Regions from separate parts of the Halopseudomonas sp. Lyrl_26 genome, predicted to be linked through region 3. Evidence: predicted binding sites of a transcription regulator. Region 3 holds the regulator's gene; each other region holds the start of a gene.
What was found. The regulator sigma-54, encoded in region 3, starts transcription at its own class of promoters, with help from an activator protein. The targets are predictions, from matches to a motif close to ANTGGCATNNANNTTGCTNT.
Positions count from the first base shown of each region.

Region 1: the regulator sigma-54 is predicted to act here: its motif matches at 1,960-1,979, upstream of flhA (flagellar biosynthesis protein FlhA).
Region 2: the regulator sigma-54 is predicted to act here: its motif matches at 2,236-2,255, upstream of glnA (glutamate--ammonia ligase).

Region 1 is NZ_JAYJLH010000005.1:138,559-143,247, forward strand. It holds gene VF673_RS08885 (EAL domain-containing protein) at 1-738, opposite strand, end outside; gene VF673_RS08890 (tetratricopeptide repeat protein) at 748-1,869, opposite strand; gene flhA (flagellar biosynthesis protein FlhA) at 2,036-4,162, shown strand; gene flhF (flagellar biosynthesis protein FlhF) at 4,183-4,689, shown strand, end outside.
Region 2 is NZ_JAYJLH010000003.1:32,935-37,623, forward strand. It holds gene typA (translational GTPase TypA) at 1-463, opposite strand, end outside; gene thiI (tRNA uracil 4-sulfurtransferase ThiI) at 583-2,037, opposite strand; gene glnA (glutamate--ammonia ligase) at 2,359-3,762, shown strand; gene VF673_RS05335 (DUF4124 domain-containing protein) at 3,938-4,561, shown strand.
Region 3 is NZ_JAYJLH010000016.1:23,678-28,366, reverse strand. It holds gene rapZ (RNase adapter RapZ) at 1-713, opposite strand, end outside; gene ptsN (PTS IIA-like nitrogen regulatory protein PtsN) at 719-1,174, opposite strand; gene hpf (ribosome hibernation-promoting factor, HPF/YfiA family) at 1,194-1,502, opposite strand; gene VF673_RS13760 (RNA polymerase factor sigma-54) at 1,598-3,103, opposite strand; gene lptB (LPS export ABC transporter ATP-binding protein) at 3,185-3,913, opposite strand; gene lptA (lipopolysaccharide transport periplasmic protein LptA) at 3,897-4,433, opposite strand; gene lptC (LPS export ABC transporter periplasmic protein LptC) at 4,420-4,689, opposite strand, start outside.

The DNA of each region.
Region 1 (4,689 bases), on a different contig from region 3:
GATCAGTTGCTGGGCACGGGCATCATTCTCTGCACTCGCCAGACTGGAGAGCTTGCGGTTCTCTCTATCCAGCAGAAAGGCGAAGCTGCCCGGGGTGACCCGGATGGAGCTGACCAGCCGGATGATCTCGCTGGCCTGCCAGTCCAGCAGGGCTACCCCGGCAAAACGCCCCCGTTCATCCTGCATGGCGGCGCTGATGCTGATGACCGCCTCGTCCAGCTGGGGCTTGTAATAGGCCTCGCTCCAGTGAAAGTCCCTGCGCGGCTGGGGCGTGGCCAGCAGCTCACGGGCCTGCAGGTAGCGTGACGGGTCGGCGAAGTCTCCGGCCTCAGTGAGCAACCGCAATTCCGCCGGCCCCCGCCGGGCATGCACGGCGAAGGCGCTGGCGCGATAGCTGCCGGGATGGAACAGCAGGCCGCCGCCGCGGGCCTCGGGCAAATCGTCGAGCACCCTGAGCAGATTGCGTTCTGCTTCGCGCAGGGCGGCGGTCTGCTGATTGCGCAGCAGAAACTCCCCCGTGCGGACCAGCGTCGCCACATTGCGCTCGAGCAGGAAGTGATGGGCATTGATGCGGGCCAGGCTGGCATGGAAAGTGTCGGCAATCTGGCGTTCCCGCTGCTCGCTCATGGTCCGTTCGGCGAAGCTCAGATTGAGGCTGGAGATCAGCCACATGCCGGCCACGAACAGGCTGATCAACAGCAGCAGCACCAGCATGATGGAATTCTTGCGACTGCCCATGGCGATACCTCAGGGCAGGCGGCCGGGGCGGCCGTCGTTGATGCGCTGGCGGGCAATGGCCAGTTGGCTGGGAGACAGTCGGGCGGCCAGCTGGCTGACCGCACTTTGTGCCTGCACCTCGCCATTGAGCAGTGCCAGACTGAGCCACACGTAGGCCTCCAGCGGGTCCGCCGGGCCCCCGTCACCTTCGAGATAGCTCATTCCGAGGAGGTACTGGCCCGTGCCGGAGCCGAGGGAGGCGGCCCGCCGCAGCCACTGCCTGACCTCGGGTGCTTCGGCGGTGCGCTCGGCATGCAGCTGTGCCAGTTGCAATTGGGCCGCTATCTCGTCCTGCCCGGCGGCCCGCTCCAGCCAGCGCATGGCCTTTGTGCGATCCGGCTCCGCGCCGACGCCGTTGAGCCAGGCCATGCCGGCCTGATACTGCGCCGCGGCCAGACCTGCCTCGGCAGCCGCCTCGATCAGTTGCAGCGCCTGTTCATCGCCCTGATCGGTACGATCGAGCTGGAGCAGTTCGGCATACAGCAGCTGACCCGGAGGGTAACCCGCCTCCGCCGCCAGCCGGGCCCAGTGGCGTGCCTCGGTGACGGCCTGATCCGCGCGCAGCAGGCTGGCCAGGTGATGGCGGGCCTTGGCATCGCCGGCTTCGGCGGCGCGGGTGCAGGCGGGCAGTGCTTGCTGGGTATTGCGGATGGCATACAGCAGATAGCAGTCGCTGGTTCCCTGCGCCTCCGGAGCAGGACTGGGGGCGGCGGGGGCTGCTGGTGACGGTGCTGGCGCTGGCGGAACACGGCGAGCGAAGGCCTCGACCTGGGCCGGGCAGGAGCGCTGATAACCGATCCGCAGCGCATCCAGGGTCTCGGGCGTCGGCGCACGCCGGGCATAACGGGTACCTATGGCACGGCAGCGGCTGTCACGCTCGCGGGCGATGCGTCGGAATTCCGGCGCCTGGGCATGGGTGTCGGCGTACTGCTCGAGAAAGGCGGTCAGGGGATCGATCAGGGGCTGGTCCAGCAGCTGCTCGGCTTCCAGGTGCAGTTGTCCGGGCCTGGAATCGGGCGCGTCGCCAGCCTGCGGCAGGACTGAACAGCCAGCCATGAGGCTCATCATGATGAATACGTAAACGGCACGCATGGCAATCTCAAAGTGCTGGCACCACTGCAGTCTGGCAGTGCATTGATACTACGGCAAACCCACAGGTCGTCGGGGAAGTGACGCGGAAATTGTGGAACAGTTCTTGCTTTATCGATCTTCAAGGGAACTAACACGTCAATTTATTGTTTTCGGGGACCGACCGGGAATGGCCGTCAATCAGAGTCAAGTCTTAACCAGCATGCGCAGCAACCTCGCCGGATTGCGCCATGGCAGCCTGGGGGTGCCGATTCTTCTGCTGGCCATGCTCGGCATGATGATGCTGCCGGTGCCGCCCTTCCTGCTGGACGTGTTCTTCACCTTCAACATAGCCCTGTCGCTGGTGGTGCTGCTGGTCTGCGCCTATGCACTGCGACCACTGGACTTCGCCGCTTTCCCGACCATCCTGCTGGTGGCAACCCTGCTGCGCCTGGCGCTGAACGTAGCCTCGACCCGGGTGGTGCTGCTCTACGGACACGAGGGGCCAGCGGCTGCGGGCAAGGTGATCCAGGCCTTCGGTCAGGTGGTGGTCGGCGGCAGCTTCATCGTCGGTCTGGTGGTCTTCATCATCCTCATGGTGATCAACTTCGTGGTGGTCACCAAGGGCGCGGGGCGCATCTCCGAGGTCAGTGCGCGCTTCACGCTGGATGCCATGCCGGGCAAGCAGATGGCGATCGATGCCGACCTCAATGCCGGCCTGATCGATCAGGAGGAGGCCAAGCGTCGCCGTCTGGAAGTGGCCCAGGAAGCCGATTTCTACGGCTCCATGGACGGTGCCAGCAAGTTCGTGCGCGGCGACGCCGTGGCCGGCCTGCTGATCCTGTTCATCAACGTCATCGGCGGGCTGATCATCGGCATGGGGCAGCACGGGCTGAGCTTCACCGAGGCCGGGCACATCTATGTGCTGCTCACCATAGGTGATGGTCTGGTTGGGCAGATTCCCTCCCTGCTGCTGTCCACGGCCGCCGCCATCATGGTCACCCGGGTATCCACCTCGGAGGACATGGGTGCCCAGGTCAAGCGCCAGATGTTTGCCTCGCCCAAGGCGCTGGCCATTGCCGCTGCCATCATGGTGGTCATGGGGCTGATTCCGGGCATGCCGCACTTTTCCTTCCTCAGCCTCGGCGCGCTGGCCGCTGCCGGCGCCTGGTTCATCCATCACCGGCAGCAGATCAAGGCCGAAGAGGATCGGGCCGCCGAGGAGCAGAAGGCGCAGCTGCCGGCGTTGCAGCGTCCGGAGACCCGGGAGTTGGGCTGGGACGACGTGACTCCGGTGGACATGGTCGGCCTGGAGGTCGGTTATCGTCTGATCCCCCTGGTCGACCGCAGTCAGGGCGGACAGCTGCTGGCGCGCATCAAGGGCATCCGCAAGAAGCTGTCCCAGGATCTGGGCTTTCTCATGCCCTCGGTGCATATCCGCGACAACCTGGACCTGGCGCCCAACGTCTATCGCATCACACTGATGGGCGTCGGGGTGGCAGAGGCCGAGGTCCATGCCGACCGCGAGCTGGCCATCAACCCGGGGCAGGTGTTCGGCGAGATCAAGGGTATCCCGGGCAAGGATCCGGCCTTCGGTCTGGATGCGGTGTGGATCGAGCCGGCGCAGAAGGATCAGGCCCAGTCCCTGGGCTACACGGTGGTTGACGTCAGTACCGTGGTGGCAACCCATCTGAATCAGATTCTCTACAAGCACTCCCACGAGCTGATCGGCCACGAGGAAGTGCAGCAGCTGCTCAAGGTGCTGGCCAAGGCCTCGCCCAAGCTGGCCGAGGAGCTGGTGCCGGGCATCATTTCCCTGTCCGGGCTGCTCAAGGTGTTGCAGGGACTGTTGCAGGAACAGGTGCCGGTGCGCGACATCCGGACCATTGCCGAAGCCATCGCCAACCAGTCGGGCAAGAGTCAAGATACTGGCGCGCTGATCGGCGCCGTGCGCGTGGCGCTGTCCCGTTCCATTGTCCAGGGCCTTGTGGGACTTGAGGCCGAGCTGCCTGTGATTACCCTGGATCCCAAGCTGGAACAGATATTGCTTCAGAGTGTGCAGAAGGCCGGGCAGGGCAACGATGACGGCATTCTTCTGGAACCGGGTATGGCGGAGAAGCTGCAGCGCTCCCTGGCGGACATGGTTCAGCGGCAGGAAATGCAGGGCAAGCCGGCAATCCTGCTGGTGGCCGGACCGATCCGCAACATGATGGCGAAGTTCGTTCGCTATGCCGCCCCCGGCGCCCATGTGCTGTCGTACCAGGAAATCCCGGACAGCAAACAGGTCACCATCGTTGCCACCGTCGGACAGAATTGATTACAGGGTGAGGTCAGGCCATGAGAGTAAAACGTTTTTTTGCCGCTGATATGCGCTCGGCCATGAAACTGGTCCGTGACGAGATGGGGGCGGACGCGTCCATCATCGCCAACCGACGTGTTGCCGGCGGTATCGAACTGACCGCGGCGCTGGATTACGAAGCGCCGCGCCTGACCCCGCCGACGCCTGGCCTGGACACCGAGCTGAAGAAGACCCAGGAGCGTATTCTCAGCGCCCGGGCCAGCCTGCAGGCGGGAGAAACACCAGCGGCCGGGCCCAGTGTCAACCGTCAATTATTTGGAGACAGCATGCGTCAGGCCGCCGAGCGAGGCTCGCCGGTTGCCCGGGAGCTGCTCGATCGCCTGAACAACGAGCGTGCCGCGCCGGCTGCGGAAGCCCCGGCGGCCGCCGCAGCATCGGCTGCCGCAGCGCCCGCTGCCGACAGCCTGGATGTCATGCGGGCAGAAATCGCCGGTCTGCGCGATCTGCTGGAATCCCAGCTGGGCAGTCTGGCCTGGGGCAAGGTC
Region 2 (4,689 bases), on a different contig from region 3:
CATTGGCACCCAGGTTGTCGAACAGGTCGAATACCTGATCCACCACCCAGTCCGGACGGGCGCCGGGGCGGTCGATCTTGTTGATCACCACGATGGGGTTGAGACCGGCCTGGAAAGCCTTCTGGGTCACGAAACGGGTCTGCGGCATGGGGCCATCGATAGAGTCGACCACCAGCAGTACGCAGTCGACCATGCTCATCACCCGCTCCACTTCGCCACCGAAGTCGGCGTGGCCGGGGGTATCGACGATGTTGATGTGGTAGTCGTTCCACTTCAGCGCGGTGTTCTTCGCCAGGATGGTGATGCCGCGTTCCTTTTCCTGGTCGTTGGAGTCCATCACCCGCTCGTTTTCCGCTTCTTTGCGGTCGAGGGTGCCGGACAGGCGCAGCAACATGTCTACCAGGGTGGTCTTCCCGTGGTCAACGTGAGCAATGATGGCGATATTACGGAGTTTTTCGATCACGGGGCATTCCTGCTAGGGGCGACAGGCAGGCCTGTCGGAAAAAAAGAGTCACGCATTATACAGACACTGAGCCCACAGTGCCTGCATTTTCGTACAGACGGTCGCGATTTGTCCCGAACTCAGCCCCTGGGAAGGCGCAGCACCCGCACATTGTCGTGCCCGCGGTCGAGCAGATACTGGGCGTGCAGCCGGCTCATCACGCCCTTTTCGCAGTAAAGAAGATAGGCGCGGGCTGGGTCGAGTTCGGCAAAACGGCTGTTGAGCTGGTAAAAGGGCACCTTGAGCACTTCGACGCCCTCCAGCGCCAGCGGCTTGAGTTCTTCCTCATCCGGATGGCGGATATCCAGCACCACCTGGCCAGCCAGCGCCTGCTCGACGGTCTCGACCTGGGAGCCCTCCAGCTCCAGCTCCAGATCACAGCAATCGGTGGAGGTGGCCTGTTCCACCGCCGCATCCAGCACACTGAAATCGAAGCCCGTCTCGGCCGCCTCGACCTTGCGCACATTGGTGTGGATGTCCGGGCTGACGGAGATCACGCCACAGTATTCGGGCATGCTGCTGGAAAACGCCTCGGTGCCGATGCGCCGGGCGGTACGGATGATCTCGGTCTTGCTGGTAGTGATCAACGGCCGCAGCACCATCATGTCGCAGACCTGATCGATGGCGGCGAGATTGGGCAGCGTCTGACTGGAGACCTGGGCGATGGCCTCGCCGGTCACCAGGGCATGGTAGCCGTAGCGATGGGCAATGCGGCTGGCCGCGCGCAGCATCATGCGCTTGAGCACCACGCCCATCTGGCTGTTGTCGACGTTCTGCAGGATCTGCGCGACCACCCCTTCGAAGGGCACGCTGATGAAGCGCAGACGATGGCTGGCTGCGTACTTTTCCCACAGATAGTGCGCCACCTGGCGCACGCCCAGTTCGTGTGCACGACCACCGAGGTTGAAGAACACAAAATGGGGCAGCACGCCGCGCTGGAGCATCTGGTAGCTGGCCACGGTGGAGTCGAAGCCGCCCGACATCAGGCTGAGCACCGGCTCCATGGTGCCCAGCGGAAAGCCGCCGAGCCCTTCGTGCCTGGCCTGAATGAGGAACACCCGCTGCTGGCGGATCTCCAGCTGCACCACCATCTGCGGATCATTCAGTGACACCCCTGCCGGTGCACCTGTCTGCATCAGCCGGGCACCAATCTGACGATTGACGTCGTTGGAGGTGAAGGGATGATTGCCCACGCGCTTGCAGCGCACGGCGAAGGTCTTGCCCGCCAGCTGCTCGGAAAAACGCTCGACGCACAGCTCGCCCAGCTCCTCCAGCGTCCCCAGCGGGTACTCGCGTACCTCGTGGATGTGGTTGATGCCCGGAGTGTTGCGCAGCCGCTCGAGCAGCGCTGCCTGCACCGCAGGATCATCGCCGGTGATGACCTCCAGGCTGTCCCAGGTGCCACTCAGACGCACATCAGGATCGATCGCCTTGAGCAGTACCTTCAGGTTCTTGCGCAGCTGGCTGACGAAGCGCTTGCGTACCTGGGGTGACTTGATAGTGACTTCGGCGAAGAACTTGATAATGAGTTTCATAGGTAATATTCAGCGGTCGGCGGTGCGAAAGGGGCGCATTATACCTGCACGGTTCGGCTACTGCGCAAAATACCGACAGATGCGCCAATATGGTGCGCAAGTCTGTTCCACGCACCGATCAAGTGCGCGATAATGGCGCTTAACTGCAGCGTTGCCCCGCGGATGGCGCTGCGAAAGGGGTTTCGACAGCCAGGTAGAGATGGCACAGCTTTTGCTGTCACTGACAGGTGAATAACGAACCGGCGGGAGCCTTGCATTCCGCACCATTTCCAGGTCACGGCTGAACCCGTATCTGGGTAACGATTCCTTCTGGAGAACAGCATGTCGAAAGCGATCCAACTGATCAACGAATTTGACGTGAAGTGGGTTGACCTGCGCTTCACCGATACCAAGGGCAAACAGCAGCACGTCACCATGCCCGCGCGGGATGTCAACGAAGACTTCTTCGAAGAGGGCAAGATGTTCGACGGCTCCTCCATCGCGGGATGGAAGGGCATCGAAGCCTCCGACATGATCCTCATGCCCGACGACAGCACTGCGGTACTGGATCCCTTCACCGAAGAGCCGACCCTGATTCTGGTGTGCGACATCATCGACCCCTCCACCATGCAGCGCTATGAGCGCGATCCGCGCAGCATCGCCCGGCTGGCCGAGGAATACCTGAAGTCCACTGGCATCGGCGACACCGCCTTCTTCGGTCCGGAGCCGGAGTTCTTCATCTTCGACGAAGTGAAGTTCAAGTCCGACATCTCCGGCTCCATGTTCAAGATCTACTCCGAACAGGCCTCCTGGAACACCGGCGCCGCCTTCGAGACCGGCAACAAGGGTCACCGTCCGGGCGTCAAGGGCGGCTACTTCCCGGTGCCGCCGGTCGACCATGACCACGAGATCCGTACCGCCATGTGCAACGCACTGGAAGAGATGGGTCAGACCGTCGAGGTTCATCACCACGAGGTGGCCACTGCAGGCCAGAACGAGATCGGCGTCAAGTTCAACACCCTGGTTGCCAAGGCCGACGAGGTGCAGAACCTGAAGTACGTGGTGCACAATGTGGCCGATGCCTACGGCAAGACCGCTACCTTCATGCCCAAGCCGCTGTACGGTGACAATGGTTCCGGCATGCACGTGCACATGTCCATCAGCAAGGATGGCAAGAACACCTTCGCCGGTGAAGGTTATGCCGGTCTGAGCGACACCGCCCTGTACTTCATCGGCGGTATCATCAAGCACGGCAAGGCGCTGAACGCCTTCACCAACCCCTCGACCAACTCCTACAAGCGTCTGGTGCCCGGTTTCGAGGCTCCGGTCATGCTGGCCTACTCCGCGCGCAATCGCTCGGCGTCGATCCGCATCCCCTATGTGACCAGCCCCAAAGCCCGGCGCATCGAGGCTCGCTTCCCGGACCCGTCAGCCAACCCCTATCTGGCCTTCGCTGCCCTGCTGATGGCTGGCCTGGACGGCATCCAGAACAAGATCCACCCCGGCGATGCGGCTGACAAGAACCTCTATGACCTGCCCCCGGAAGAGACCAAGGAAATCCCGCAGGTTTGCGGCAGCCTGAAGGAAGCGCTGGAAGCACTGGATGCCGACCGTGGCTTCCTGACCAAGGGCGGCGTGTTCTCCGACGCCTTCATCGATGCCTTCATCGAGCTGAAAGCCGCCGAGGAGATCAAGGTTCGCACCTTCGTTCACCCGCTGGAATACGACCTGTACTACAGCGTGTAATCCCGGCAACACCCTGAACAAAGGCGCTCTTCGGAGCGCCTTTTTCGTTTGCCTGCGCACCCTCCGACGACCGGTGCCGCCGGCAGTGCGAACGGCGTCGCACCATCCACCACGACACTTGCCACAAGGGCAATTGGGTGCAACCCTTGGGACAGTCTACAAGGGAGTGAATGGCATGCCGCGTTTATTACTGCCCCTGCTTTGCCTGTGCCTGCTGCTGGCCGGTCCGGCCGGCGCCCAGATCTATTCCTGGACCGATGCCGACGGCAATCGGATGTACTCCGACCAGCCCCGCCCGGGTGCCAGCACCATAGAGCTCAAACCCACCAATGTGGTGGAGCCCACTCCGGCGCCCCCGGCATCGAGCCGTGGCAGTACGCAAGGTGACCGGCCCAGCGGCCCGGTCTACCAGCGCCTGATGATCACCGACCCGGCCCACGACACTGCGCTGCGCAGCAACGAAGGTGATCTCACCCTGACCGTGGTCACCGAACCACCGCTCAGCGGCAGCCACCTGCTGAAGGTCTCCATCGACGGTCAGCTGAGCCAGACCGGCGTGCCCGGTTCCGGTGCCGAGGTACATCAGTTGACGGTGCACAACATTGACCGGGGCAGCCATGAGGTCGCTGCGGTGGTAGTCGATGCCCGCGGTCAGGAGGTCCAGCGCACCGCCCCCATCACGGTGCACCTGCAACGCACCTCGCTGAATCAGCCGGCCCGCGGCGGTGCCAACCAGGCACCGCGCGCACCGGCAGCTCCCCGCGCACCGAATGCGCCCCGTCCAGGCAGCGGCAGCTGACCAACCCCTGACATGTGCACCAACATGGTGCACATGCACTTTTTCGTGCCATAGTTCAGTCACCACTACCTCTCTTCTGCTTCCCGGCGGCGCAGGCGCCTGTCCGCCGGGGCGCAGCGGCGCGGGCT
Region 3 (4,689 bases):
GCGTAGCGGGGCAGCCACTTGTGCAGAAACTGGAAGATGTCCTGATACATCTCCTGCACATCGGGCTGGGCTTCCAGATAGTCGCGAATGGGTTCGTCCTTGCCACAGAAGGGGCGCAGATCGGGCTTCCAGTAGGGGTTGGGCAGGCAGCGCACATCGAACACCAGGTCCGCATCCACCGGCACACCACGTTTGAAGCCGAAGGACTGGATGAGGATGGAGGGCCCGTTGTTCTGACTGCTCAGCAGACGATGCTTGAGCTGGTCACGCAGCTGATAGAGGGTCAGGTGGCTGGTGTCGATCTTCAGGCTGGCCAGATCGATGATCGGCTCCAGCAGCTTGAGTTCGGCGGCGATGGCCTCGCCCAGTGACAGGTTGCCATCGGTCAGCGGATGCTTGCGGCGGGTCTCGGAGAAGCGCTTGATCAGCACCTCGTCGGTAGCAGCCAGGAACAGCACATCGCAGGTGATGCCCGCATCCCGGACCTGCTTGAGCAATTCCGGGAAACGTTTCAGGTCACTGGGCAGGTTGCGCGCATCGATACTGATGGCCACCTTGGGCAGGCTCAGATCGGTGTTCTGGGCCTGGCGGGCCAGCTCGGGGAGCAGGCCGGCAGGCAGGTTGTCGATGCAATAGAAGCCGTTGTCTTCCAGCAGATGCAGGGCAGTACTCTTGCCCGAGCCGGAGCGGCCGCTGACCACCACAAGTCGCACGGCGATCAGGCTCCGCTGTCGTTGACCATGATCTGGTACAGAGTCTGGGCATCCGGTGCCCGGCGCAGTGCTTCGCGCAACTCTTCCTGATCCAGCCGTTCAGCCAGGGTCTTGAGAATCTGCAGGTGTTGTTCGGTCGCTTCGTGCGGTACCAGAAGAACGAAAATCAGATCGACCGGCGCTCCGTCCAGGGAGTCGAAATCGATCTCGCTGCTCAGCTGGAGCAGTGCGCCGACGGCTTCGGTGCACTGTTCCAGACGGCAGTGGGGAATGGCAATACCGTTGCCGAAGCCTGTTGAGCCGAGTTTTTCCCGGGCCAGCAGGCTTTCATATATGGCATCGGCATCCAGTGGGGTGTGCTGGGCAATCAGATTGCCGATCAGCTCCAGCACACGCTTCTTGGAGCCCCCGTCGACACCGGCAAAGGTGAGTTCGGGGGACAGGATCTGTTTTATCAGCATGTTGTGTCGGCTTGTGTTCTTATCGGTCGTTGACTCCCTGCTGTCGACCGATGTTCTTTTCCTTGTGCTTGATCAGCTGTCGGTCAAGACGGTCGACCAGCAGGTCGATGGCGGCATACATGTCGGTGTGTTCGGCTTCGGCAACCAGGTCGGTTCCGGCCACGTGCAGGGTACCTTCGGCTTTCTGTTGCAGTTTGTCTACCTCGAGGGTGACCTGGGCGCTGATGATCTTGTCGAAGTGGCGCTCCAGACGTGACATCTTTTCGGTCACGTAGTCACGCAGGGCATCGGTTACATCAAGTTGGAGACCGGTAATTTTCAGTTGCATAACACTTCTCCTGTTCGGCTTTGTGAAGCGGGAATCGATCCTGCTGACTCCCATGGTGCCACCTACTTCTCTCGCGTTCCTTGACTCAGGTCGGGTCAGACCAGCCTTTTGCGCTCGCTGGAGGATGCAATGTTCAGCGACTCGCGGTATTTGGCGATGGTCCGGCGTGCCACTTGTATGCCTTGTTCCTCAAGTAAACCAGCGATCTTGCTGTCACTCAATGGTTTCTTGGGGTTTTCTTCGGCCACCAGCTTCTTGATCAGGGCGCGAATCGCGGTGGAGGAAACCTCGCCGCTGTCACCGCTGACGTGGCTGGAGAAGAAGTACTTGAGCTCGTAGATCCCCCGCGGGGTATGCATGTATTTCTGCGTGGTGACCCGGGAGATGGTGGACTCGTGCATGCCCACCGCCTCGGCGATGTCCGCCAGCACCAGGGGCTTCATCGCCACCTCGCCGTGTTCCAGAAAGCCGCGCTGATGTTCGACGATCTGGGTTGCCACCTTGAGCAGGGTCTCGTTGCGGCTCTGCAGGCTCTTGATGAACCAGCGGGCCTCCTGCAGGTGGTTGCGCAGGTAGGTGTTGTCCTCGCTGCTGTCGGCGCGCTTGACCAGGGCGGCGTAGTGGGTGTTGACCCGCACGCGGGGGGCGGCCTCCTGGTTCAGCTCGACGATCCAGCTGTTGTGATCCCGGCGCACGATCACGTCGGGAATCACGTATTCGGCGTCGCCCGAGGCTATCTCGCCGCCGGGGCGCGGATTGAGCGACTGGATGAGTTCGATCACCTGGCGCAGCTGATCTTCCTTGAGCCGGGTGCGGCGCATCAGCTGGGCGAAGTCGCGGCTGCCCAGCAGCTCCAGATAATCGCGCACCACGCGCTTGGCCTGCTCCAGCATGGGGGTGTCATCGGGCAGCTGGCACAGTTGCAGATGCAGACACTCGCTCAGGTTGCGTGCACCGACGCCGACCGGTTCCAGCTGCTGGATGCGGTGCAGGACCATCTCGATCTCGTCGAGCTCGACGCCCAGCTCCGGGTCCAGCGAGGCCTGGATATCCTCGAGGGTTTCTTCCAGGTAGCCGTCGGCATTGATGCCGTCGATCAGGGCGACGGCGATCTGGTAATCGGTTTCCGACAGGGGCAGCAGGTTGACCTGCCATTCCAGGTGGCTCTGCAGGGTTTCGCCGCTGCTGGTGCGCGAGGTGAAGTCCCAGTCGTCATCGTTGTTGCTGGGCAGGGAGCTGGCCGAGGTCTGGTAGATGTCCTCCCAGTTCGTGTCCACCGACAGTTCGCTGGGGATCTGCTCGTTCCAGTTGCCTTCCTCCTCGCCATGGTTGTGATCGAGGACTTCCAGGGTGACGGGCTCGGGCAGGGCAGTGGCGGTGATGTCCTCATCACCGTTGCCATTGCTGGCGGTCTCGCTGGCACTTGCAGTGAAATCATCATCGCCGTCGTCGGCCATCTCCAGCATGGGATTGGCTTCCAGCGCCTCCTGCACCTCCTGCTGGAGATCCAGACTGGACAGCTGAAGTAAGCGGATAGCCTGCTGCAGCTGAGGGGTCATGGTCAGCTGCTGGCCCATCTTCAGGACAAGCGTTGGTTTCATGCTTCTGCGGACTACCTTGTGTGCTCAAACCATTGAGGAATAAAAGAAATCCTCCTTAGCATGCCCGAAATCCACCGGCTTTTACAGACGGAAGGCATGGCCCAGATATACATCGCGCACCGTCTGGTTGGCCAGTACGGTTTCGGCGTCACCCTCGGCGATGATGTGGCCGTCATTGACTATGTAGGCCTTGTCGCAGATATCCAGCGTCTCGCGCACGTTATGGTCGGTGATCAGCACACCGATGCCCTTGTCCTTGAGATGCTCGATGATCTGCTTGATATCGTTCACCGATATCGGGTCCACCCCGGCAAAGGGCTCGTCCAGCAGGATGAATTGCGGATCTGTGGCCAGCGCCCGGGCAATCTCGGCCCGTCGACGCTCGCCACCGGACAGGCTCATCCCCAGGCTGTCACGCAGATGGTGGATATGGAATTCACGCAGCAGCGAATCCAGCTTGCCCTCGCGGCCCTTCTGGTTGAGGTCCTTGCGCGTCTGCAGGATGGCCATGATGTTGTCCGCCACGCTGAGCTTGCGGAAGATCGAGGCCTCCTGCGGCAGATAGCCGATGCCGCCCCGTGCCCGCCCGTGCATGGGGAGATGGGTGACATCCTGGCCATTGATCAGGATATTGCCGCGGTCGGCCCGGACGAGGCCGACGATCATGTAGAAGCAGGTAGTCTTGCCGGCGCCGTTGGGACCGAGCAGACCGACCACTTCGCCACTGTTGATCTGCAGCGAGACATCCTCGACCACGCGGCGGGATTTGTAGGACTTGGCCAGATGGCGGGCTTCAAGTTTCGTCGTCATTGCTCACCGGCTCGGTACGTTTACGGGGCTGGATGACAATCTCGATACGCTCGGCCGAATCACCTTCCTCGGCGATGGCGCGCCCGGCGTCCACGACCTGACGCTGGATGTCGTAGTTGACCCGCTGCCCCTGGAAGGTGTTGCCGGCCTGCTCGAGGAAGGCATTCTGGATCAGCACCACCCGCTCGGTGTCGGCATGGTATTCGATGGTCTGGGCGCGGGCATCCACCTGCTTGCCACCGGCGGGGGTCTGGCGGAAGGTTGCCGGGGAGCCGTTGGACACCAGCTTCTGCACTTCCCCGGCATTGTCCAGGGTCAGGGTGACCCGGGCACCGGTCAGACGCATGCTGCCCTGGGTGATGATCACGTTGCCGGTGTAGATGGCGACATTCTTGCGGTCATCCAGTGTGGCGCTGTCGGCCTGGATGCGGATCGGCTGGCTGGAGTCGCTCGACTGTGCGATTGCAGGGGCCGCGATGCCGGTCAGCAGGGCAAGAAACAGAACTCTAATGCGCCTCATGTTCGCCTCGTACGTTGGACAGCAGCTCTATGCGGCCGTCATTGAAATAAGCCTTCATGCCGGTGGCGGTGGTGACGCCGCCGGCTTCGATTCTGACTGCCTGATCGGTTTCGGCGTAGTCCCGGCTGGGGAAAACGGTCAGCTCCGGGGTCGACAGGCGACGGGTGGTGCGGGGGTCGAGCTGCTGCTCGATGATGACGTTCTGGCTCAGCAGCACCTGGTCACCCTGGGAGGTTACCTCGCCATAGCGTGCGCG